DNA from 3 places in the Halomonas sp. AOP13-D3-9 genome. Region 1 is predicted to be linked to each of the others. Evidence: predicted binding sites of a transcription regulator. Region 1 holds the regulator's gene; each other region holds the start of a gene.

Region 1 (7,773 bases):
ATTCAAGCGCGCTCTGACGTTGACGGCAGTGAGCCCCAGCGCATTCGTATGACGATTCAGCCTGAACAATAGGGAGCCAAGCTGTGGCAACTGCTGACACTGCGCCGATCAAAACCCTGTATGCCCACCACCTGGCGAAGAGCTACAAGCGTCGTCGAGTGGTCAAAGACATCAATTTAGAGATCTCCCAAGGCAGTATTGTTGGCCTACTGGGCCCCAACGGCGCAGGGAAAACCACCTCGTTCTATATGATTGTCGGGCTGGTGAAATCCGATGCTGGCAAGGTCGGAATCGATGCGGTGGATTTAACCCGCGCGCCGATGCACGAGCGCGCAGCGGCGGGTATTGGCTACCTCCCCCAAGAGGCGTCTATTTTTCGCAAGCTCTCGGTTGCCGATAACATTATGGCGATACTCGAGACGCGCAAAGAGCTTGACCGCGCAGGACGCGCACAGCGCCTGGAAGCGCTACTCGAAGACTTTCATATCACCCACATTCGCGACAACCTTGGCATGAGCCTTTCGGGCGGTGAGCGCAGGCGTGTAGAAATTGCCCGCTCGCTGGCCACTGACCCTGCCTTTATTCTACTGGATGAGCCCTTTGCCGGCGTCGACCCTATTTCGGTAGGCGAGATCAAAACCATCATCCGTGCGCTGAAGCAGCGTCATATTGGCGTGCTGATCACCGATCACAACGTGCGTGAAACCCTCGATATTTGCGATATCGCCTATATCGTGGGTGATGGGCAAATCATTGCCAGCGGCTCACCCAGTGCCATTCTCGATAATCAGAAGGTCAGAGACGTATATCTGGGCGCTGATTTTCGCCTTTAAACTGATCAACTGTGCCGACAATTATCGCCTGCCCTTAAACCTATTTTTTGGTTCTGTAAATAGCGCTCTGCAACAACTTTACTACCAATGGCATGCTTATTGCACTTGCACCGGGCACTCACTCGCACTAGGGTGGAGCATTCTGATTAACGAGTGGTTCTCAGATGGTCATGAAAGCTTCTCTCCAACTGCGTATCGGCACACAGCTGACCATGACGCCCCAGTTGCAACAGGCGATTGCGCTGTTGCAACTCTCGACGCTGGACCTTCGTCAAGAAATTCAGCAGGCCCTAGATGCCAATCCCATGCTGGAGCAGGAAGATGAATTTGATGAGCAGGCTGTCAGCGAGCCTAAAGAGGAAGAGTGGTCAGAAAGCATCCCCACTGAACTCTCGGTAGATAGCGACTGGTCAGATACCTATCAGGATATGGGTAGCCAGGGCGGCAGCAGCAGCGAAGGCCCCGACTTTGAGCGTCAGGCGGCCGGACAAAGCCTGCATGGGCACCTACTGTGGCAACTCGCCATGACCGACTTTAGCGCTCGCGAACAGCTTGTCGCAGAGAGCCTAATCGACGCGCTCGATGCGAACGGCTACTTAACCCAGCCGCTTAACGATATCCGTGAGGGCCTGCGCGCCCAGGGCGTTGACGGGCTTAGCCAGCGCGAAGTGGAAACCATTCTGCTCAAACTCCAGCAGTTTGAGCCGACCGGCATCTTTGCCCGCGACCTGCGTGAATGCCTGATGCTGCAGCTCGCCGCCCTGCCCGATGATACGCCGCTACTGGTTCCCGCCCGCCGCCTAGTGCGGCAGTTCCTTGAAGCGCTTGGCAAGGATGACATGCGTCTGCTAAAGCGCCGCCTGGGGCTCGATGACCAACAGCTGGCCGATGTCATCCTACTTATTCGCAGCCTCGACCCTCGCCCAGGCAGCGCCTACGGCGACACCGATGACAGCTATGTAACCCCCGACCTGGTCGTCCGCCACGATAACGAAGGCTGGCATTTAGAACTCAACCCAGAGGCCCTGCCACGGCTGCGTATTCAGCCCGACTACGCCAGCTTGATTAAGCGTGCGGACAAAAGCGATGACAACCAGTTTCTCAAAGAGCACCTCCAGGAAGCACGCTGGCTGATTAAGAGCCTCTCGAGCCGTAACGATACGCTGCTGCGCGTGGGGCGCGAAATCATCACCCGCCAGATTGGCTTTTTAGAGCACGGTGAAGAAGCCATGAAGCCGCTGATACTGGCCGATATTGCCGAAGCTGTGGAGATGCACGAATCGACGATTTCACGGGTCACGACGCAAAAATATATCCATACCCCCCGGGGCGTGTTCGAGCTCAAGTACTTTTTCTCAAGTCAGGTAAGCGGTCAAGATGGCGACAGTCACTCCAGCACCGCCATCCGCGCGCGACTCAAGAAATTGATTCAAGAGGAGCCACCCGGCAAGCCGCTCTCAGACAGCCGCTTGGTCACGCTATTAGGCGAAGGGGGGATTCAAGTGGCACGGCGTACGGTGGCTAAATATCGTGAGGCCATGGGCATTCCCTCCTCCAGTGAGCGGCGCCGTTTACGCTAGGTTATGTCGACGTTGCAGCGAATCTCTCGACAAGGGCTTTGCAACGCGGCAAAAAGGGTTACAATCGAAGTACAGTCCGATGGATAAGGAGCACGTCAATGCAAGTAAATATCACTGGTCATCACGTAGAACTGACTGACGCCTTGCGTGACTATGTCAACGAAAAGCTTGAGCGTGTAGAGCGCCATTACGACAATATAACCACGGTGCAAGTCACCTTATCAGTGGAGAAAGAGCGCCAGCAGGCCGCTTGTACGCTGCACGCCGCAGGTGCTGACTTACATGCGGAAGCCCTCGACAGTGATATGTACGCCGCTATCGACGCCCTAGCGGATAAAATCGACCGTCAACTCGTTAAACACAAGGAAAAAGCACAAGCTCGCGCCCAAGGCGCAGGTGTGCGTTAATTCAATGACGTTGGAAACCATACTCCCCCCGGAGCGCGTTCTGTTTGACGTACCCGGGGGCAGCAAAAAAAGGGTGCTGGAGTTTTACAGCACCTTTATCGCGCAAAATATCCCCAGCCTGGACAGCCAAGAAGTGTTTAGCCGTTTAATCGGCCGCGAGCGCTTAGGCAGTACCGGTATTGGTAACGGTGTGGCTATTCCTCATGCGCGTAGCCCCCACTGCAACGCTCCTATCGCTGGTTTTTTAAAACTCTCAGAAGCGATTGATTTTGACGCTATCGACGGTGACCCGGTAGATCTGGTGTTTGTCCTGCTGGTACCCGAAGAGGCAGATGACACGCACCTCTCTCTGCTCGGCCAAGTAGCGACCATCATGAATGATGCGGATACACGCCAGCAGCTGCGTAAAGCAGCCAGTCAGCGAGAGCTACTTGAGCTGATTACCGCCAAAATTCGTGAGCAATCCGCGTAAAGATCTTCAAACCTGTTTTAAGGTTCATTATGGCAGGTAATGTTTTGCTCACCACCCTCAACGCAGCTTGACCAAAGCAAAGAGAGACTCTATGCAACTGGTGATCATTAGCGGCCGCTCCGGGTCAGGCAAATCTATCGCTCTACAGGCGCTGGAAGATCTTGGCTATTATGCCATTGATAACCTCCCCGCTATGCTGCTGGGCTCGTTGGTGGACGAATTACGCGACCAGGGTGACCGTGCTCACTTGGCGGTCAGTATTGATGCCCGTAATTTGCCGGGAGCGCTGGAGCGCCTACCGTCTTTGTTAGAAGAGTTGCGCCAGCGTAAAATCGATTTTCAAGTTATTTACTTGACCACCGATGCCCGTATCCTGCTTGAGCGTTACTCCGCTACCCGGCGACGCCATCCGCTGACTCGGGATAGCGAGATGACCCTGGAAGAGGCGATCAACAAAGAAGAGGAGACGCTGGAGGATATTCGCGATCTCGCCGATCTATTGATCGATACATCACGCTTATCGGTACACGATTTGCGCCGTCGCATTACCGACCAGGTAGCGCACCAGCGCCGCGATAAGCTAACGCTGACCCTTGAGTCGTTTGGTTATAAACGCGGCGTTCCGTTAGACGCTGATTTGGTCTTCGACGTGCGCTGTCTGCCGAATCCTTACTGGGACCCAACGCTACGCCAGTTCACCGGCCGCGACGCTGAGATTGTGGCTTTTTTGAGCGGCTATCCCATTGTTGACGCCATGAGCGACGACATTCTGGCTTGGCTAGAGCGTTGGCTACCCGCTTACCAGAATAGCCAACGCAGCTACATGACTATCGCGATTGGCTGCACCGGTGGCCAACACCGCTCGGTCTATATGGTCGAGAAGCTGGCAGAAAGGCTGGCCACCAGCATGGGCGACGTTCAACTACGCCATCGTGAGCTGGGGCTGCACTACACCTTAAGCGATCAGCCGGCGGCTCCTCTCCTCAGCGCTACTCCAAACAACGAGCGAGAAGAGACTTCTTAAGCGCGCCTATCCATTAATGACACCACTCGGCGAAAAGGAACCAGGGTGCCAGAACGAATACTTACACTCACCAATCAACGCGGGCTACACGCGCGCGCAGCGACAAAACTGGTCAAATGCGGCCAACAATTCTCGGCTAAAATACGTGTTTACAAACAGCAACAGGTTGCCGACGCCGCCAACATTATGTCGCTGCTGATGCTCGCCGCCCCTTGCGGTACCGAGCTAACGATCAGCGCCGAAGGTGATGACGCCGAACAGGCACTTGAAGCGATTCAAGCGCTGTTCGACGCCCGTTTCGAGGAAGATCAGTAGCCGCACTTGGCTATTTGGACTTAGTCACCGGCGACCGTCATGGCATCGATTAACCAGCTACCCGTGTGAACACTGCCACGGGTATCGGTGTCATCGCCGATACCGACTAGCCCAGCAAACATCCGCTCTAGATTACCGGCAATGGTGAACTCTTCGACCGGGTACTGCACCTTACCGTTTTCGACCCAAAAGCCTGCGGCACCGCGAGAGTAGTCGCCAGTCACACCGTTAACACCTTGGCCCATCAGTTCAGTTACCCAAATCCCCCGCCCCATCTCCTGTAGCAGGCTTTCGCGTGATTGCAGCGGCGCCGCTAAACGCACATTACGTGCGCCACCGGCATTGCCCGTGGTCTGCATATCGAGACGACGAGCGCTATAAGAAGAGAGCATATAGCTGGCAATGCTGCCCTGATCGATAAAGCGATTATTGCGCGTTTGCACGCCCTCGCCATCAAACGGCGAGCTCGCCGTGGCACCGACCTCCATGGGACGCTCTTCTAAGCTAAACCAGTCGGGAAACAGCGGCGTGCCGAGTCGGTCGCACAAAAACGAGGCCTGCCGGTAGAGTGCTCCACCGGCCAAACCACTGAGAAGGTGGCCGATTAAGCCACTGGCCAGCGAGGGATCAAACAGTACCGGAAAAGTGCCCGTGGGCGGGCGTTTAGCGCCGAGCCTGCGTAGCGTTCGCGCGGCGGCCTCGCGGCCCACCTCGGCGGGGTCTCGCAGTGCCTTGGGGTCGCGGGCAGAAGTGTAGTCGTAGTCGCGCTGCATACCGGCCGCGTCTTGGGCAATCAGCATGCACGAAAGCGAGTGACTACTGCCCTTTTGGGTACCTAAAAAGCCGTGACTATTGGCGTAAACGCGTACCCCTTCGCCGCTGGAGAGTGACGCGCCATCCGACTGGGAAATGCCGTCAACGTCGCGTCCCGCCTGCTCACAGGCAAGCGCCAGCTCAATCGCCTCATCCGTTGTCAGGGCCCAGGGGTAGTGCACTTTTAGATCGGGCAACTCAGTAGCCATAAGGGAGGCATCGGCCAGCCCAGCGGCCGGGTCTTCGCCGGTATAGCGGGCAATCGCCAGGGCTTTCTCCACAGCGGCCTGAATTGAGGCGCTACTGGCGTCTGTGGATGAAGCACTGCCTTTACGCTGGCCCACGTAGAGCGTGACGGCAATGCCCTGGTCACGGGATAACTCAACCGTTTCTACTTCGCCCAGGCGTACGCTGACACCGATGCCCTGGTCTACGCTTGCGCCCACCTCGGCAGCATCTGCGCCCAAGCGCTTAGCCAGCGCGAGCGCCTCTTCGGCACGCGCGGTCAATAACGACTGCTGCGCGGATGCATTAAATGCCTGTGCCATATGGCCTCCTTTTTCAACCGAATGTCTCTCAAGCGAATGTCTTTCAAGAGCGTGTCTTTCAAGAGAGTCTCTTCGGCGAATCAATGTTGTACTCGCAGCTGGTATAATGCCGCCACGAATCTTGTCTGTGAGTCACACTATGCGTAAGCAACGTCCCGATACTGTCTCAAGTACTGTCTCAAATACTAATGAAGTAGAAGAGCAGGAAGAACGCCCTAGCAAGTCGCAACTCAAACGCGAAATGCATGCCTTACAGGCACTTGGGGAAACCTTGATCGCCATGCGACCGGCGGAACGCGCCCGTTTCCCCCTCTCTGACGATATGCTGCGCGCTATCGAGGAAACCTCGCGCATCCGTTCCCATGAAGGTCGCCGCCGCCATATGCAGTATGTCGGTAAGCTAATCCGTAAAGAGGATCTCACCGCCATTCAAGGCGTATTTGATTCCATCGATCAGGAACAGGAGCAGCGCGACCACGCGTTTCACCGACTGGAAAAATGGCGGGAACGCTTAATTGACGAGGGCGATCCTGCTGTCGACCTGTTTATGGCGGAGCACCCCGATGCCGACCGCCAGACCCTGCGTCAATTGATTCGCAACGCCCAGCGGGAACGCGAGCAGGGCAAACCGCCGACCAGCTCGCGCAAGCTATTCAAACACCTGCGCGAAACGCTGGCTCTTTAAAGGCGGCTCATTAAGACCGCCCTTCAAGACTGAGTACCGCCGACGGTCAGCTCATCCAATTTCAGGGTGGGCTGGCCGACACCCACCGGTACGCCCTGCCCCTCTTTACCACATACGCCAATACCGGTATCCAGCGCCATATCGTGGCCAATCATGGAGACCCGCTGCATCGCTTCTGGCCCGTTACCAATCAAGGTGGCCCCTTTTACCGGCGCCGTCACCTTACCATCTTCAATCAGGTAGGCTTCGCTGGCGGAGAACACGAATTTACCTGAGGTGATATCCACCTGACCGCCGCCAAAGCTGACCGCATAAATGCCGCGCTTAACGCTTTTGATAATATCGCTGGGCTCATCTTGTCCCGCAAGCATAACGGTATTGGTCATACGCGGCATCGGCAGGTGAGCAAAGGATTCGCGCCGCGCGTTGCCTGTGGGTGCCATACCCATTAAGCGAGCATTTAGCTTGTCCTGCATATAGCCGGTCAAAATGCCGTCTTCGATAAGCGGCGTGTATTGCCCCGGCGTGCCCTCGTCATCCACGCTCATGGAGCCACGGCAATCCGATAAAGTTGCATCATCGACAATGGTCACGCCTTTAGCGGCCACGCGCTTGCCCATCTGGCCCGCAAAGGCGGAGCTGCCCTTACGGTTGAAATCGCCTTCAAGGCCATGCCCCACTGCTTCGTGGAGCAAAATCCCCGGCCACCCAGACGCCAGCACTACGGGCATTTGCCCCGCTGGCGCATCGACGGCTTCCAGATTAACCAGCGCCTGACGCACCGCCTCTTTGGCGTACTGCTCGGCGACTTGATCATCGCGCAGCCTAGCCATGGAATAACGGCCACCACCGCCTGCGCTGCCGCGCTCACGGCGACCATTTTTCACCGCAATAACGCTGACATTAAAGCGTACCAGGGGGCGAATATCGGCAGCCAGAGTGCCGTCGCTGGCCCGCACCAGCACCACTTCATAAGTACCCGAAAGAGAAGCGCTCACTTGGCTAATGCTCGGATCCGCCGCGCGCGCCACACGGTCAGCCTGTTTGAGCATGGCCACTTTCTCTTCGGCGCTTAGCCCGGCTAGGGGATCAATCC
Region 2 (7,773 bases), on a different contig from region 1:
CGGGCGCGCTGCTCCGGGTCATCAATACCGTGCAGCGTTAACGCCACGTCAAGCTTGTAGATACCCTGTTTTTCCTGGCTATCATCCCGCTGCACGGTGACGGTAATACCCTCAAGCGGCCACTCTTTACGCTTGGCGTACATCTGCACGGTAATCGCTTTGCAGGTGCCCAAGGCAATATCGAAATAGTCGTGGGGATCCGGGGCGCTTCCCTCTCCGCCAACGATGGCTGGTACATCGCCATAAAGATCTTCTAAGCCATTGACTTCAACTCGCTGCCTAAAGACATGGTTGCGTTCACTGATCACGGTAATCGGAGGGTGCATTAGGATACCTTTACGCCTAGCTTGAGTTTTTCAATGGCATTAATCAGCGTTTCGCGCCTTGCTCGGCCGTCTACATCGGCGCCATGCCGACCCACTTCGGCACTATCAACGCCATCAAGCATCATCAGCGCCGTGGTGATTTTGTTGACCTGATCGACCGATTTAACACCTTGGAATGTTAACGACTGCTGCGCCATAGCGTTTCCCTGCCTGTTGACCTGTGCAAAACTGATACAAGAGAAAGAGTCTAGCACGCTAATGGTGCCTTGCAATCAGCGCTGACCGCCCACACCTAATAGTACTAACGTTACTTTTGACTCTTACGTACTGAATACATCACTACCGAACGCTTTCCCACTTTTTCAGGAGTTTTTATGGCGACCGTTACCGCTAGCACCCCCGCCCTTGGCAGCGTCCGCCTAAATCATTTAGCCGCGCTGGATGTGAAGGGGGCGGATGCCGAAAAGTTCCTTCAGGGCCAGACCAGCGCTCAGGTCAGCTTGGCCGATGGACGCTTCGCGCCGCTCACCTGTTTTTGTACGCCTAAGGGGCGGATGTTAGCCAACGCTCAACTGATGCGCTTGGGCGATGAGCATTTTCGTTTGCTACTGAGCGTTACCCTACTTGACAGTTTAGCCAGCCATCTTAAAAAATTCGCCGCCTTCTATAAGACTGAGCTGGTCTCGCTGCCCGGTCTTATCGTGATTGGTTCAAGCGATGATGCCCAGTCGATTGCAGACCAATTTGCTTTATCACTACCTGATCAAGTGGGCACCCACAGTAACAACGATCAAGCCTGCGCACTCCGCTACCCCGGTGAGACACCGCGCTGGCTGTTGTGTTTCGATCACGATACCCCGGCATCGGTTAAGGATGATGCGGTGAGCCGCAACGCTTGGCAGCTTGAGGATATTCGTAGCGGCCTGGCGTGGCTTACCGATGCCCAGCAGGATCATTTCCTGCCCCAGATGCTTAACTGGGAAGCGCTGGGGGGCATTAGCTTTAAAAAGGGCTGTTATACCGGTCAAGAAGTCGTTGCCCGGGCACACTTTCGTGGCCAAGTGAAAAAGCGTCTGATGCACATCAGTGTAGAAACCACATCGCTGCCTGAGGTGGGCGCCAGCATCGTTAATGGTGACGATAAATCAGTGGGTGAAGTGGTAGCCAGCGCGACGACCCCGCAAGGCGACATCGAGCTGCTAGCGGTCATGAGCACCAAAGTGGCCGAAGAAATGACGCCGCTGTTTTTAGCTGGGACGCCAGCCACCCTGCTTCTATTACCTTATGCGATTGAGCGCGTTGATCCCGAGCAGCTGGCGGTTAGCCTCAACGGCTAAGGCTTACGTTTTAGGATAAGCCAAACAACGTTGCAGCGGTTTCACTGCTCTGGGCCGCAACCTGTTCCACTGTTTGTCCACGCAGGGTGGCCACAATGTCACACACCTCGGCCACTCGGCGCGGTTCGTTCCGCATCCCCTGATAGCCGCTAAGCGGCATATCAGGGCTGTCGGTTTCCAGCACAAAGGCATCGTCAGGCAGCGCCGCTGCGGTTCGCCGTAGCCGCTTGGCGCGCTCATAGGTAACTGCTCCACCCAACCCTAGCTTGAATCCCAAGTCGAGAAACTTCGTCGCTTGCTCAATGGAGCCTGAGAAGGCATGAATCAGCCCTGCCTTGGGCAGCGCCAGCTGGCGAAGGCGCTTAGCGACCTTGTCGTTGGCGTGGACGCAGTGCACCACCACCGGCAGCTCATGCTGTTTGGCTAGCTTCAATTGGGCATCAAAGTAGTACCACTGGGCCTCAAGGGTATCGGTAAAGCGACCATCGATACCGCACTCGCCCACGGCCACCACCTTAGGGTACTCACTGAGCAGGTTGTCCAGCGCGGCAATATCCACCTTTTGATGCTGATCCACAAAGTAAGGGTGTAAGCCCAGGCATACCGAGGTGTCCGCTCGTGCGCCAAGCGCCAGCACCTGCTGCCAGCGGGAACGGGTGGTGCCCGGCACCACAAAGTGCGCCACGCCCACTGCCTTGGCGCTCTCACATACCTCAGTTCGATCCTTATCAAACTGGGCAAAGTCGAGATGGCAGTGGGCATCAACCAGCATGGGGCCTACCTATAAACGTTAGTGCTCGCGGGTTGGCTGGAAGCGAATGTCCGGCCAGCGCTCCTGGGTCATCTGTAAGTTAACCCGGGTAGGCGCGATATAGGTGAGGTAGCCACCGCCATCAATTGCCAGGTTAGTGCTGGCTTTACGCTTAAACTCTTCGAGTTTTTTAGCATCTTCGCAGTAGACCCAGCGGGCGGTCTGAACGTTGACGCCTTCATAGAGGCAGTCGACCTTGTACTCCTCCTTGAGGCGGTGGGCGACCACATCGAACTGCAGGGTACCCACGGCGCCGAGAATCAGGTCGTTGTTGTCCATGGGCATAAAGACCTGGGTAGCGCCCTCTTCAGAAAGCTGCTGCAAGCCCTTTTGTAGCGCCTTCATTTTCAGCGGGTCTTTCAGCCGCACGCGCTTAAAGAGTTCAGGCGCAAAGTGGGGGATGCCGGTAAAGCGCATATCCTCACCCACGGTAAAAGTATCGCCGATCTGGATCGTACCGTGATTGTGCAGGCCGATAATATCACCGGGCCAGGCCTCTTCTACCTGGGAACGGTCGGAGGCCATAAAGGTCAACGCATCGGCAATCTTAACGTCCTTGCCGATACGTACATGGCGCATCTTCATGTTCTTTTCGTACTTGCCTGAACAGACCCGCAAAAAAGCGATGCGGTCGCGGTGATTGGGATCCATGTTGGCCTGGATTTTAAACACGAAACCGGTGAAGCGCTCATCGTCAGACGTAACTACCCGCGTATCGGTTTCGTGGGCCTGGGGCGGTGGTGCGTACTCGACAAAACCGTCGAGCATTTCACGCACGCCAAAGTTGCCCATCGCGGTGCCGAAATAGACCGGTGAAAGCTCACCACGACGATAGGCATCTAGATCAAACTCATGGGAGGCACCGCGCACCAGCTCCACTTCCATGCGCAGCTCTTCGGCCTGCTCTTCCCCCAGCACAGCCTCTACTTCGGGGCTATCCAAGCCCTCAATGCGCTTATCCTCGGGAATGCGGCTACCCTGCCCTTGGGTATAAAGATGAACCACGTCGTTATAGAGGTGATAAACGCCCTTAAAGTGGCGCCCCATGCCAATCGGCCAGGTCATCGGCGCACACTGGATATTGAGTACCGTTTCAACCTCATCCATCACTTCAATAGGGTCACGGATATCGCGATCCATTTTGTTGATAAAAGTGAGGATCGGCGTGGTGCGCAGACGGCACACTTCCATCAACTTAATGGTGCGGTCCTCAACGCCTTTGGCGCCGTCGATGACCATCAAGGCAGAGTCAACCGCCGTGAGCGTGCGGTAGGTATCTTCAGAGAAGTCTTCGTGACCTGGGGTATCCAGCAGATTGACGATGCGACCGCCGTAGGGGAACTGCATCACCGAGGTCGTCACCGAGATCCCCCGTTCCTGCTCCATCTTCATCCAGTCTGACGTTGCGTGGCGATCGTTACGCTTGCTCTTCACCGAGCCGGCTAACTGGATAGCATTACCAAATAGCAGCATCTTTTCGGTAATGGTGGTCTTACCGGCGTCGGGGTGCGAAATAATCGCAAAGGTACGCCTAAGCCCTGCTTCATGGGCTAGCTGTGTCTCTTTCATTGTGCCTCTTCAACTATAGGGTCTCAGCGCAGCTCTCAATCAGCAGCTTTCGCTAATTAGCCACCGCGCAATGAGCAATGTTCATTGCGTCAATTATAACGCCTGGAGGCAGCGGTTGTCGCGGGTGGCAGCAAACGTGCCCCCTTGTAAAAGACCAAAAAAAACGCTGAGCAAGTCAGCGTTTTTTTCGTACTAACGGTCATGACCGTTGCCAGTCCACCATTATGGGTACTGGGCTCTAGGCGTAGGTATTAACCTGCGTACCTACGTTGCCCTCTTTGGCTAAATCCGGCTGAGCGCCAGTGTCCGCAGAGGCCATGATTTCGGTCACTTGCTGCGCCTGAGTATCTAGCGCTTCTTTAAACACCTGCATTTGTGCCTGCTCAGGAGTTTGCGCTTGGTTCATATAAAGCGACGCGCTAACTGAACTGCTGATGCCTACATCCATACTTCCACCTCATGGTGTGCAAAGGTACTTATAAACTAGCAAAGCATTAGATCACGCGCAAAAATATCGTTCCCTATTACTAGTACCAGTATCCATTACTATCGGCTTAACTCACCTGATCATTAATGAATATAGCGCTAGCTAGAACCTGTCAGCGCGAAAGGGTGCCATATCAATGTCGGTAGGCTGCCCTTCCATCATATCCGCCAGCAGATGACCTGTAGCAGGCCCTAAGGTAAATCCTTGGTGGCCATGGCCAAAGGCCAGCCATAGCCCTGGGTGCCGCGGCGCAGGCCCAATTACCGGCTTCATATCGGGCAAGCAGGGCCGCGCGCCCTTCCAAGGAGCGTCATCACGGCGCTCGCCTAGCGGGAAAACGCTGCGTGCGACTTTCTCTGCTGCGCCCAGCTGATTAACGTCAGCAGGTGCATCCAAGCGATCCAACTCGGCGCCAGTGGTTAAGCGAACCCCGGCATTCATCGGTGCCAGCAAATAGCCGACCTCTGCATCCATGACCCAAAAATTCAGCTTCGCCGGCGCTTGAGGAGCGTAGTGCATGTGATAGCCACGCTTAACAAAGGTAGGAAAGTGATAGCCCAGCTCTTTTAGCCAGCTTCCCGCCCATGGGCCTAGCGCCACCACGACCTCATCTACTTCTAATGTTTCAGGTTCTAACGTTTCAGAGGCGGTATTAACCTGCCAGCGCTCCCCCACCTGCTTAACTGACTTAATGTCCGCCTGCAAAATGCGTCCGCCGTCGTTGCTAAACGCCTCCGCGTAAGCCGCAACCAGCGCACCGGGATCAGCAACGGTCCAGGGATCCAGCCAGTGAATCGCACCGATAATGGTGTCGCTCAGGGAAGGCTCTTTATCCACAAGTGCCGCCCTATCCAGTTGCTCAAACTCCACACCGTAAAGACGCCGCGCTTCTTCAGCCTCTTTTATCCGCGCCGCCAGTTTTTCAGGAGTGCGGTAAAGCTCAAGCCACCCCTGTCTACGCACTAGGTGCTCGGCGCCTGCGGCATCAATCATCGGGCCGTGGGTTTTTAGCGAAAGCTGAATAAGAGAAGCATATTCCGGGACAATTTTCTGGTAAGTCTTCGGCGCCGAGTTCATCCAGTAGCGCAATAACGGGGAAGCCGCGTTAACCATACCCGCCGTGCGATAACGAATATCTACCCGGCGATTAGGCAAGACGCTAAGTAGCGTTTTGACGTCGCGGGGAAAAGGGTACGGCCTAACCGCTTCACGCTGAATGATACCCGCATTGCCAAACGAGGTTTCACGGCCAGGCTGAAGGCGATCCACCAGGGTGACCTCATGCCCCCGCTGGCGCAGATGCCAGGCGATGCTGACGCCGACCATGCCTGCTCCCAAAACTACCGTTTGACGCGCCATTTTGATGCACTCCCTTTCGCCGATTCAAAAGCATAATTGAAGATAGATAACTATTTGAAAAATATCACCAATTCATTCGCATTTATATAGTCGTAAACGCTATTTTTATATCAATAAACAGCAATTAAAACTGCTATAAGCGCTAAAAACGATGACTTCACTATTAGCGGCATAACAATTGCTTAGTTTCTATTAGGAAACCTTAATGGCATTCAGCTAGCGCCGCCGTAAGGGTTTCTTCTCCCACCGCGCAAAACCCATAAAGCACCAAAAAGAAGCGCACTTGCACCAAAAGTTGCTAAGGAAAACATCATGCCTGCCACGCTAGATTTGCATAGCTCGCTGCTCGATACACTTTGGGTGCTCTGGGCAGCTGCCCTGGTATTTGTCATGCAAGCCGGATTTCTCTGCCTGGAGGCGGGCACTACGCGCACCAAAAACGCCATCAACGTCGCTATGAAAAACGTAGCGGACTTTGCCATTGCCGTCAGTGTTTTTTGGTTAGTCGGCTTTGGCATCATGTTTGGCGACGCCCACCACGGGTTAATCGGTACGACGCTGTTTGGTTGGCAGTTAGAAGCTTCCAGTAGCTGGGTGATTACCGTTTTTATTTTCCAGGCAATGTTCTGTGCTACTGCCGCTACCATTGTGTCGGGCGCGGTGGCAGAACGCATGCCCTTTTTAGCCTACACATGGACGGCTCTCTGGATCGCCTTACTGATCTACCCGGTATTTGGCCACTGGGCATGGGGCGGGCTTTTGGGCGGCGCAAAGGGCTGGCTAGGGTCGCTTGGGTTTGTTGATTTCGCGGGCTCGACGGTGGTGCATAGCGTGGGCGGCTGGGTGGCGCTGGCAGCCGTACTCTGTATTGGCCCTCGAACTGGGCGCTTCACCCAGGGCAAACCACCCACCGCCTTTCCCTCTGGCAACCTCCCCCTCGCCATGCTCGGCGCGCTGTTTATGATTTTAGGCTGGTTTGGCTTTAACGGCGGTAGCACCCTGGCGGTTACCGCGCAAATACCCAGCATAATAGCCAATACTATTTTGGGTGCCGTCGGCGGTATTCTGTCAGGCATGCTGATGGGGCTGCGTACGCGGCGCTACGCAGACGTGATGTATGCCATTAATGGTGCCATTGCGGGCTTGGTTGCGGTCACCGCCAGCGCTCACGTGATTTCTTTATCGGCGGCATTTGGGCTGGGTGCAGTTGGTGGTGTTCTGATGGTGTTGACCAGCGAGTGGCTGCTAAAAAAGCATATTGATGATGCGGTCAGTGCCATACCCTCGCACCTAGTCGCAGGCATCTGGGGGACCCTAGCACTGCCCTGGGTAGCTGACTTAACGCTGCTGGATAGCGGCCTGTCTCGATCCGCTCAGTTTGGCGTCCAACTGCTGGGCGTTGTGGTGTGCGGCATCTGGAGCTTTGGCAGCGCCTGGCTGCTGTTTCGTATTACCCGGCGCTTCCTGCCCATTCGTGTCACACCGGAGGCAGAAAAGATGGGCCTCAACCTCGCCGAACATGGTGCCAACAATGAGCTCAACCAACTACTTGAGCATATGCGCCAGCATGAACAGCAGGGCGATATGCGCCAGCGCATTGACGCTGATCCGTTTACCGAAGTGGGCGAAATAGCCGCAAGCTATAATCGTGTCACCGCCGCCCTGGAGCGTGCCGTTGGGCATACCCGGGTAATGCTGCGCAACTTGCGTGATGGGGTGATTACCTGGCAGGCAGACGGCACCCTCACCAGTCTTAACCCCGGAGCAGAGCAACTCTTCGAAGTCGATGCCGAACAGCTTATTGGCCAACCTGTCTCACAGCTATTTCTGGCCCACTCTTTAACACCTGGGGCACGCCATGAAATTAAGCGACGCAGCGCAGAT
Region 3 (7,773 bases), on a different contig from region 1:
CCAGCGCGATATTGAGATAGTTGGCCAGGTAGGCGTGCTCAAAGTAGCGTGGGCTGGCCGGCCCCGGCGTTAATAGAATAAGCGTGGGGTTATCGCGATGCTGATAGGCCATGGCGATCAGCGTACGGTGGTGCAAGTCGAGAAACCCCGCTAACCGTTTTAACGGTGCATTGCGGTACATATCCGGCAGGGCGCGGGCCATCAGGATGCGGTTTTCAAGCGCAAAACCGGTGCCTGATGGCGCCTGTAGGCGGTCTGTCATCACCCGCCACTGGCCATTTGCATCCAGAATGACATCCACACCGTGAAAGTTGATCGCTGCACGGTCATTGGGTAGCGACTGGTGGCAGGGCAAGAGCAAGTGCGGTGATGCAAGCAACGCTTGGGTTGGTAAGAGCCCCGCTTCAAAAAGCGTTTTGGGCCCATAAATATCATTATAAAGAGCGCTCAGCAGGCGACTGCGCTGGATTAGCCCCGCTTCTAGTGTCTGCCACTGTGCTTCATCGATCACCCAGGGCAGCGGATCAAGCCGCCACGAACGCCCCTGGGTGTCATCATGCATATTAAAAATCACGCCGTTTTCAGCCAGCAGCCGCTGTATTTCTTCATGCTGCTGTAAGCGCCCCGTAGGGCCCATGCCTTCCAGTGAGCTCAGTAAGCCCTGCCAACCGGGGCGTAGCTGCCCCTGGCCATCGAGCATGGCGTCAAACGTGCCGGGCTGTCCCTTGCCTAGCTGGTGTAAGTAATCCTCAACGAGCCCGTTAGCCACGGGCGCGAGAAGTGAGGGGGAGACAGGGGCCGTCATTATCCTTGTAATCCTGAGAAAGGTGGGCGGATTATCCTGCACTAGCCGCTAAGAGGAAAGCATTAGCTTGGTGTCCAGCGTAAGTCGAGGGTTTGCGGCAGTTCCAGGCTGGGTGTTTCCAGCTTGGGCACCTGATGACCATGGCGATGACCGCTGTCACTAAAACGCCCCAGTCGGCGCGCTTCCGCTTCAAACGCATTAACCGGGAAGGTGTCGAAATTGCGTCCGGTCGGGTGTACCACGTAGTAGGTGCATCCCGCCACGGAGCGCTGGTTCCAGGTGTCGATCACATCAAAGACCAGCGGCGCGTGAATGGGGATTTGCGGATGTAACGCCGAGGGCGGCTGCCAGGCACGGTAGCGCACCCCGGCCACCGCTTCGCCGTTTCTGCCGGTGGCTGAAAGCGGCACCCGACGACCGTTGCAGGTCACCACGTAGCGGTCGCCGCTCATGCCGCTGACCTTGACTTCCAGGCGCTCGACCGATGAGTCGACGTAGCGGGCGGTGCCCCCGGCAGAGGCTTCTTCGCCCAATACATGCCAGGGTTCGATAGCTTGACGCAGTTCGATATCCAGCATCGGCGTGTGCAAGCGCCCGTGGAGCGGAAAGCGGAACTCCAGGAAGGGGGCAAACCACTCCAAATCAAAATCAAAACCGTGGTGGCGTAAGTCGCTTAACACATCGTCAAGGTCATGCCACAGGTAGTGGGGCAGCATCCAGCGATCCTGCAAGGCGCTGCCCCAGCGCACCGGTTTGGCCCGGTAGGGTGTTTTCCAGCAGCGCGCAACAAGGGCGCGGATCAGCAGCATTTGCATCAGCCCCATGCGGGCATGGGGTGGCATCTCAAAGCCGCGTAGTTCCAGTAACCCTAGCCGCCCGCTATCGCTATCCGGCGAGTAGAGCTTGTCGATACAGAACTCGGCGCGGTGGGTGTTGCCGGTTAAGTCAGTCAGTAGGTGGCGCAGCAAGCGATCCACCAGCCAGGGCTGCACTACTTCGCCTTCGGGCATTTGCTGTAGGGCGATTTCCAGCTCGTAAAGTGCCTCGTGGCGCGCTTCATCTACCCGCGGGGCTTGGCTAGTGGGGCCAATAAACAGGCCTGAAAACAGGTAAGAGAGGCTAGGGTGGTGCTGCCAATAGGTAACCAGGCTGGCGAGCAGATCCGGGCGGCGCAGAAACGGTGAGTCCTCAGGTGTCAAGCCGCCCAGGGTGACATGATTTCCCCCACCGGTGCCGGTATGGCGGCCATCCAGCATGAATTTTTCAGTGCCTAGGCGGGTTTCACGTGCCTCGGCATACAGCCGTTCGGTTTGCGCGACCAGGGTTTGCCAACTGGCGGCGGGCATAATATTGACTTCGATCACGCCAGGGTCGGGGGTGATCATAAAGTTTTCCAGTCGCGGATCCCGCGGCGGTGAATAACCCTCTACCATCACCGGGCAGGCGAGCTCCTTGGCGCACTCCTCAACGGTGCTGAGTAGGTCGAGGTAGTGCTCCAAGCTGGTTAGCGGTGGCAGGAAAATATGCAGACGGCCATCCCGTGGCTCCACACATAGGCTGGTGTGAATAACACCACTTTCCGTGTCGATTTGCGCCCTTGGCTGCTGCTGAACAGCCTCGCCCTCGGGGTGTGATGGGCTTGGATGGCTGGTTCGACCCAAGCGTTCGGCATCGCTGAGGTGGTGTTGTTCGGCGTTGCGACGAGCAACTTCGCCGTGAATGTCGCCCAGCTCTGGGCGGGGCGCGAACAGCGATTCAGGCTGGGGCTGCTCTTCTGGGTCAGCCCAAGGCAGCGCCGAAAGCGGTAAACGCAAACCCATGGGCGAGTCACCGGGCACCAGGAACAGGTGTTCACGCTTGAGCGGCCAGCGGCCACTCTCCCAACGGTGAGCCTGGCTAAGCGAGTGGCGCAGCGGTAGGGCATAGCCAATCACTTCGTCCAACCCTTGTTCTAATAAGCGGGCTAAACGGTGTCGCTCGGCGTCATCTTTGAGATTGGCTTCCCGTGGGTCAACGTTGATTGGTAGCGACTGCTCTTTCCAAAGATAGTAGTAGGCATCCTCGAACGCCGGGATCCAGTAGCGTTCGGCCACACCCAGGCGTTCGCTTAGCGCCTTGGTAAAGCGCTGGGCCATTGCATCATCTGCATGGAGCTCTGGTGCGCCGTCTAGGCAGGCCAGCCATTGGGGATCGCGCCAGAGTGGCACGCCATCCTTACGCCAGTAGCAGGCGAGCGCCCAGCGGGGCAGTGGTTCCCCTGGGTACCACTTGCCTTGCTGTTGCTGAATAGCGCTGCCGGGGGCGTAAGCGGCCTGCAGCCGGGTTAGCAGTGCCTCAGCGCGTTCTCGTTTGTGCTCACCCAGGGCTTCGGTATTCCACTGTGGGCTCTCCATATCATCGACCGAGACAAAGGTGGGCTCGCCGCCCATGGTCAGGCGTACGTCCTGGTGGAGCAGTTCGGCATCTACCTCGTCACCCAGCGCGCAGATACGCTGCCACTGCTCATCGCTATAGGGCTTGGTGACCCGTGGATCTTCGTGGATACGCTCCACTTCCATGGTGACATCGAAAGTAACTTCACACTTATCCGAAAACCCGGTGATCGCGGCCGCACTGCCGGTCGTCGGGGTGGCGGCGAGGGGAATATGGCCTTCGCCAGCGAACAGTCCCGAGGTGGGGTCGAGCCCCACCCAGCCCGCGCCGGGTAGGAATACTTCGGTCCAGGCGTGTAGGTCGGTGAAATCTACTTCGCTCCCGCTGGGGCCATCCAGCGCTTTGACATCGGACTTGAGCTGAATGAGGTAGCCGGACACAAAGCGCGCAGCGAGGCCCAAATGGCGGAAAATTTGCACCAACAGCCAGGCGCTGTCGCGGCAGGAGCCGCTGGCGAACGTTAAGGTCTCTTCGCAGCTCTGTACGCCGGGCTCCATGCGTACCAGATAACCAATATCATCCTGCAGGCGTTGATTCAGCGCGACCAGGAAATCGACGGTGGTGGTGGGTTCGCGGGGAACAGCCTTGAGCCACTCCATCAACCGCGGCCCAGATTCCGTTATTTCCAGATAGGGGCTTAGTTCCTGGCGCAGCGCTTCGGGGTAGGCAAAGGGAATCGTTTGCGCAATGTCGTCCAAGAAGAAATCGAACGGGTTGATCACCGTCATCGGGGCGATGAGTTCGACAGCAATGGTTAACTCTTTACGCGGTTCGGGAAACACTACGCGGGCATTGAAGTTGCCGAACGGATCCTGTTGCCAGTTTAAAAAGTGGTCGTCGCCGGAGAGTTTGAGCGAGTAGGCCTCGATATGGGTGCGGCAGTGGGGCGCCGGACGCAGCCGAATAACATGGGGCGAAAGGCGCACCGGGCGGTCAAAGTGGTAGGTCGTGCGATGATACAAGGCAACGCGAATGGTCATGGGCCACCCTCAAAAGAACCGTTATCAACCGGTGGGTCGGTTGGGTTAAGGAATAACCGAACGTTTCGCAAGTATCGTTCCACTTTTACTTTTTTGCAGCCGCTATCTTAACTAAGGCGTTTAACTAAAGTGGAAATCGCTTAATGCACCAAAATGGCACTGCTTTACTGCACCGATATAGAGCATATAGTCGATTTAATTGGCTCGTGCTCCCTGTCAAGTAGCGTTTAAGTAAGCGAACGTTGAAATATCGCAAAAGATGGTACGTATTTTGCTCTCAATTGTTTGATTGTTTTGCGCGCGGCAGGCCTACACTGAGCATTGAGGAAGTTGCCGCTTCCACCCCAGCGCCAGGAGAGCGCCCATGAGCCAAGTGAATTGGAATAACTATGCGTGTCGTGATTACTACGATGAGCTGATGGCCGCACCCGGTCAGCCACGCGATTCAGCGGGTGAATTGTGCAACATGTTGGCAAGGTTTAGCGCAGAAGAGTTAGCCGAGCGGAAAACCGCCGCAGAGATCGCCATTCGTACCATGGGGATTACGTTCACCGTCTACTCTGAAGGCGCGATGATCGATCGTGCCTGGCCCTTTGATATTGTGCCGCGGATTATTCCCGCCAGCGAGTGGCGTAAAACCGAGGCAGGCCTCAAACAGCGCGTGCAGGCGCTGAATCTATTTATTGATGATCTCTACCACGATCAAAAAGTCATTAAGGACAAAGTGTTACCCGCCGAGGTGTTGGCGCAGTCGGTTAATTTTCGCCCCCAGTGTGTCGGCATTAATCCCCCTCACGGCGTGTGGGCCCACGTGTGCGGTTCAGATCTAGTGCGCGATGGGGATGGCACGCTGTATGTGTTGGAAGATAACTTACGCATTCCTTCCGGCGTCTCCTATATGTTGGAAAACCGCAACGTCACCAAGCGCGTACTGCCGGAGCTCTTTGCCTCAGGCAAAATCCTGCCTGTTGATGACTATGTGGCCAACCTCTACGACATGCTCGCTGCGATGTCGCCCCGGCCTGGGGATGATCCGCAGGTGGTGGTGCTGACGCCTGGAATCTATAACTCCGCCTACTTTGAGCACGCCTACCTTGCCCAGCAAATGGGTGTCGAGCTGGTGCAGGGCAGCGACCTGCTAGTCGATGACGATGATGTGGTGTACATGCGCACCGTGGAAGGACTGCGCCGAGTTGACGTTATCTACCGTCGCGTGGATGACGAGTTTCTCGACCCGGAAGCGTTTAATCCGGAATCCATGCTGGGAGTGGCGGGCCTAATGCGCGCTTGGCGGGCTGGGAAGGTCGCACTCGCCAATGCACCGGGTGCTGGCGTGGCGGATGACAAGGTTGTTTACGCCTTCGTGCCTGCGCTGATTCGCTACTATCTCGACCAGGAGCCGCTGTTGCCTAACGTGCCCAGCTACCTATGCATGTTCGAAGATGACCGCCGCTATGTACTTGACCATCTTGATGAATTGGTGGTGAAGCCGGCCAATGAGTCGGGGGGCTACGGCATGCTGATTGGCCCGCGCTCAACCAAAGAGACCCGCGAAGAGTTTGCCCGCTTGATTAAGGCGAACCCCCGCAACTACATGGCGCAGCCCACCCTGGCGCTGTCGACGACGCCTACGTTGGCGAATGGTTTACCACAGCCACGCCATGTGGATTTACGCCCTTTCATTCTCTCTGGGCCTGAAATCCACGTGACTACCGGTGGTCTCACCCGGGTGGCGTTAATTGAGGGTTCGTTGGTGGTGAACTCCTCTCAAGGCGGCGGCAGTAAAGATACCTGGATTGTAGAAACCGACGATAAGGCGGCAGTGGCCGCGGTGAAAGGAGCCTAACGCCATGCTGTCACGCGTTGCAGAGAACCTCTACTGGATGGCGCGCTATATTGAACGTGCGGAAGATACCGCACGTTTACTGAGCGTCAATAGTCACCTTATGCTCGATTTGCCAGGTCGTCTACCGCTGGGTTGGGCGCCGCTTATCGAAATGACTGGCAGCTTGGAAGCCTTTACCGCGCGCCATAACGACTTTGATGAACGCAACGTGGTGCACTTTTTATGCGCCGATACCGATAATGACATTTCGATTATTTCCGCTCTTGCCAGTGCCCGTGAGAACCTGAGAACCACCCGGGATGTGGTGCCCCGGGAGATTTGGGAAGAGGTTAACCAGCTCTATCTTAGCGTCGCCGACCATGCCGAAAACGGCGTGAGTCCACGCCGTCGCGATAGCTTTCTTAAAAGCGTTATTCGTGGTTGCCAGGCGTTAACGGGCCTGATTGAAGGCACGTTAAGCCATGGCCCCGCGCGTACTTTTATTGAGTTGGGCCGTCAGTTGGAACGGGCCGATATGACCACTCGCATTGTTGACGTGCGCTCCGCCAGCCTGCTGCCACAAAACCCTGAAGAGTTGCTGCCATTTGAGAACCTACAATGGATGAGCGTGCTCAAGTCACTGACTGCTTACCAGATGTATCGCCAACAGGTGCGCTTACGGGTGCGCGGGCCAGATGTGCTGCGCTTTTTGCTGCAAGACCCTAACCTGCCACGCTCGATTGCCTGCAGCCTTGAAACCCTGGGCCATGAGCTGACGCTACTGCCGCGCCAGGATCGTCCGGCGGCCACCGTCTCGCTGGTGCGCGCCGATGTAGTCGACGCCGATATTCAAGCGCTCGCCCATTCACCCAGTAAGCTGCACTTGTTTATCGATGAACTGCAGATCGGCTTTGCCGCCATCCACGATACGCTTAGCGCCACCTACTTTGTGAATGACGACAGCGTGCCCCGCGTGACGCAAACCCAGAGTCAGACTCAAAGCCAGAGCCACGCGGGGGACAACGATAACGACTAAAGCGTATAGGAATCGCTTTTTAACGGGCTGGCGGCCTGAATGATGTCATGCAGGTACGCCAGTTTTTCGCGCACCGCCGGGGCAATCACACCTGGCGCCAAATCGAGCAGTCCCATATCACGGTTGAGCTCGTTCACCGCCATGCCTACCTGGTGAAAGGCTATCAGCATGCTCTCAAGGCTGCCGTCGTACTCAACGTGGGTAATGCCCATGTGCAGTGCGGTATCCAGTACGGCGACCATATCCAAGTAATAAGCGAATGTTTCGGCAAAATCTTCCCAGGGGTGCATGGTGGCGTAGGCGGAGATGAAGCGGGTGGGCCAATCGCCGGGGGCTCCCTGCTGGTAGTAGCGCTCTAACGCTTCGGTATAGCTTGGCCGGTGGTGGTTGCCAAATACTGCGCGACACCTTTCTTCATCGCGATCCTTAACCAATACGTCCCAGTAGTAGTGGCCGATTTCATGGCGGAAGTGGCCAATCAAGGTGCGGTGGGACTCGTTCATATCGACCCGTAAACGCTCGCGCTCAACGTCGTCGGCCTCTTTGACGTTAATGGTGATATGGCCTGCCGCATGGCCGGTATACACTTTCTCCTGGTTGGCGGTAGAGCGCCATAGTCCTTGGTCAGGTAGGGCATCAGCCATAAACGAGAAACTTAACGGCACCGCAATAGCCTCCTCTTGGGTGCCGTGGG

What was found. The regulator sigma-54, encoded in region 1, starts transcription at its own class of promoters, with help from an activator protein. The targets are predictions, from matches to a motif close to TGGCACNNNNNTTGCTNT.
Region 2: amt (ammonium transporter) is a predicted target of sigma-54. The motif match lies at 6,057-6,074, and genes of this name have one in related genera.
Region 3: ACT3UM_RS12520 (circularly permuted type 2 ATP-grasp protein) is a predicted target of sigma-54. The motif match lies at 4,479-4,496, and genes of this name have one in related genera.

The regions. Positions count from the first base shown of each region.
Region 1 covers NZ_JBQSYH010000005.1:265,541-273,313, reverse strand. Annotated here, with positions in the region: gene lptA (lipopolysaccharide transport periplasmic protein LptA) at 1-72, shown strand, start outside; gene lptB (LPS export ABC transporter ATP-binding protein) at 84-833, shown strand; gene ACT3UM_RS07775 (RNA polymerase factor sigma-54) at 998-2,413, shown strand; gene hpf (ribosome hibernation-promoting factor, HPF/YfiA family) at 2,512-2,820, shown strand; gene ACT3UM_RS07765 (PTS sugar transporter subunit IIA) at 2,825-3,292, shown strand; gene rapZ (RNase adapter RapZ) at 3,384-4,316, shown strand; gene ACT3UM_RS07755 (HPr family phosphocarrier protein) at 4,362-4,631, shown strand; gene pmbA (metalloprotease PmbA) at 4,652-5,992, opposite strand; gene yjgA (ribosome biogenesis factor YjgA) at 6,132-6,677, shown strand; gene tldD (metalloprotease TldD) at 6,701-7,773, opposite strand, start outside.
Region 2 covers NZ_JBQSYH010000009.1:101,225-108,997, reverse strand. Annotated here, with positions in the region: gene ACT3UM_RS11655 (OsmC family protein) at 1-326, opposite strand, end outside; gene ACT3UM_RS11650 (hypothetical protein) at 326-523, opposite strand; gene ygfZ (CAF17-like 4Fe-4S cluster assembly/insertion protein YgfZ) at 701-1,663, shown strand; gene ACT3UM_RS11640 (TatD family hydrolase) at 1,674-2,435, opposite strand; gene ACT3UM_RS11635 (peptide chain release factor 3) at 2,454-4,043, opposite strand; gene ACT3UM_RS11630 (putative motility protein) at 4,282-4,491, opposite strand; gene ACT3UM_RS11625 (NAD(P)/FAD-dependent oxidoreductase) at 4,633-5,889, opposite strand; gene amt (ammonium transporter) at 6,202-7,773, shown strand, end outside.
Region 3 covers NZ_JBQSYH010000010.1:69,243-77,015, forward strand. Annotated here, with positions in the region: gene ACT3UM_RS12510 (circularly permuted type 2 ATP-grasp protein) at 1-805, opposite strand, end outside; gene ACT3UM_RS12515 (transglutaminase family protein) at 868-4,218, opposite strand; gene ACT3UM_RS12520 (circularly permuted type 2 ATP-grasp protein) at 4,583-6,064, shown strand; gene ACT3UM_RS12525 (alpha-E domain-containing protein) at 6,069-7,079, shown strand; gene ACT3UM_RS12530 (zinc-binding metallopeptidase family protein) at 7,076-7,773, opposite strand, start outside.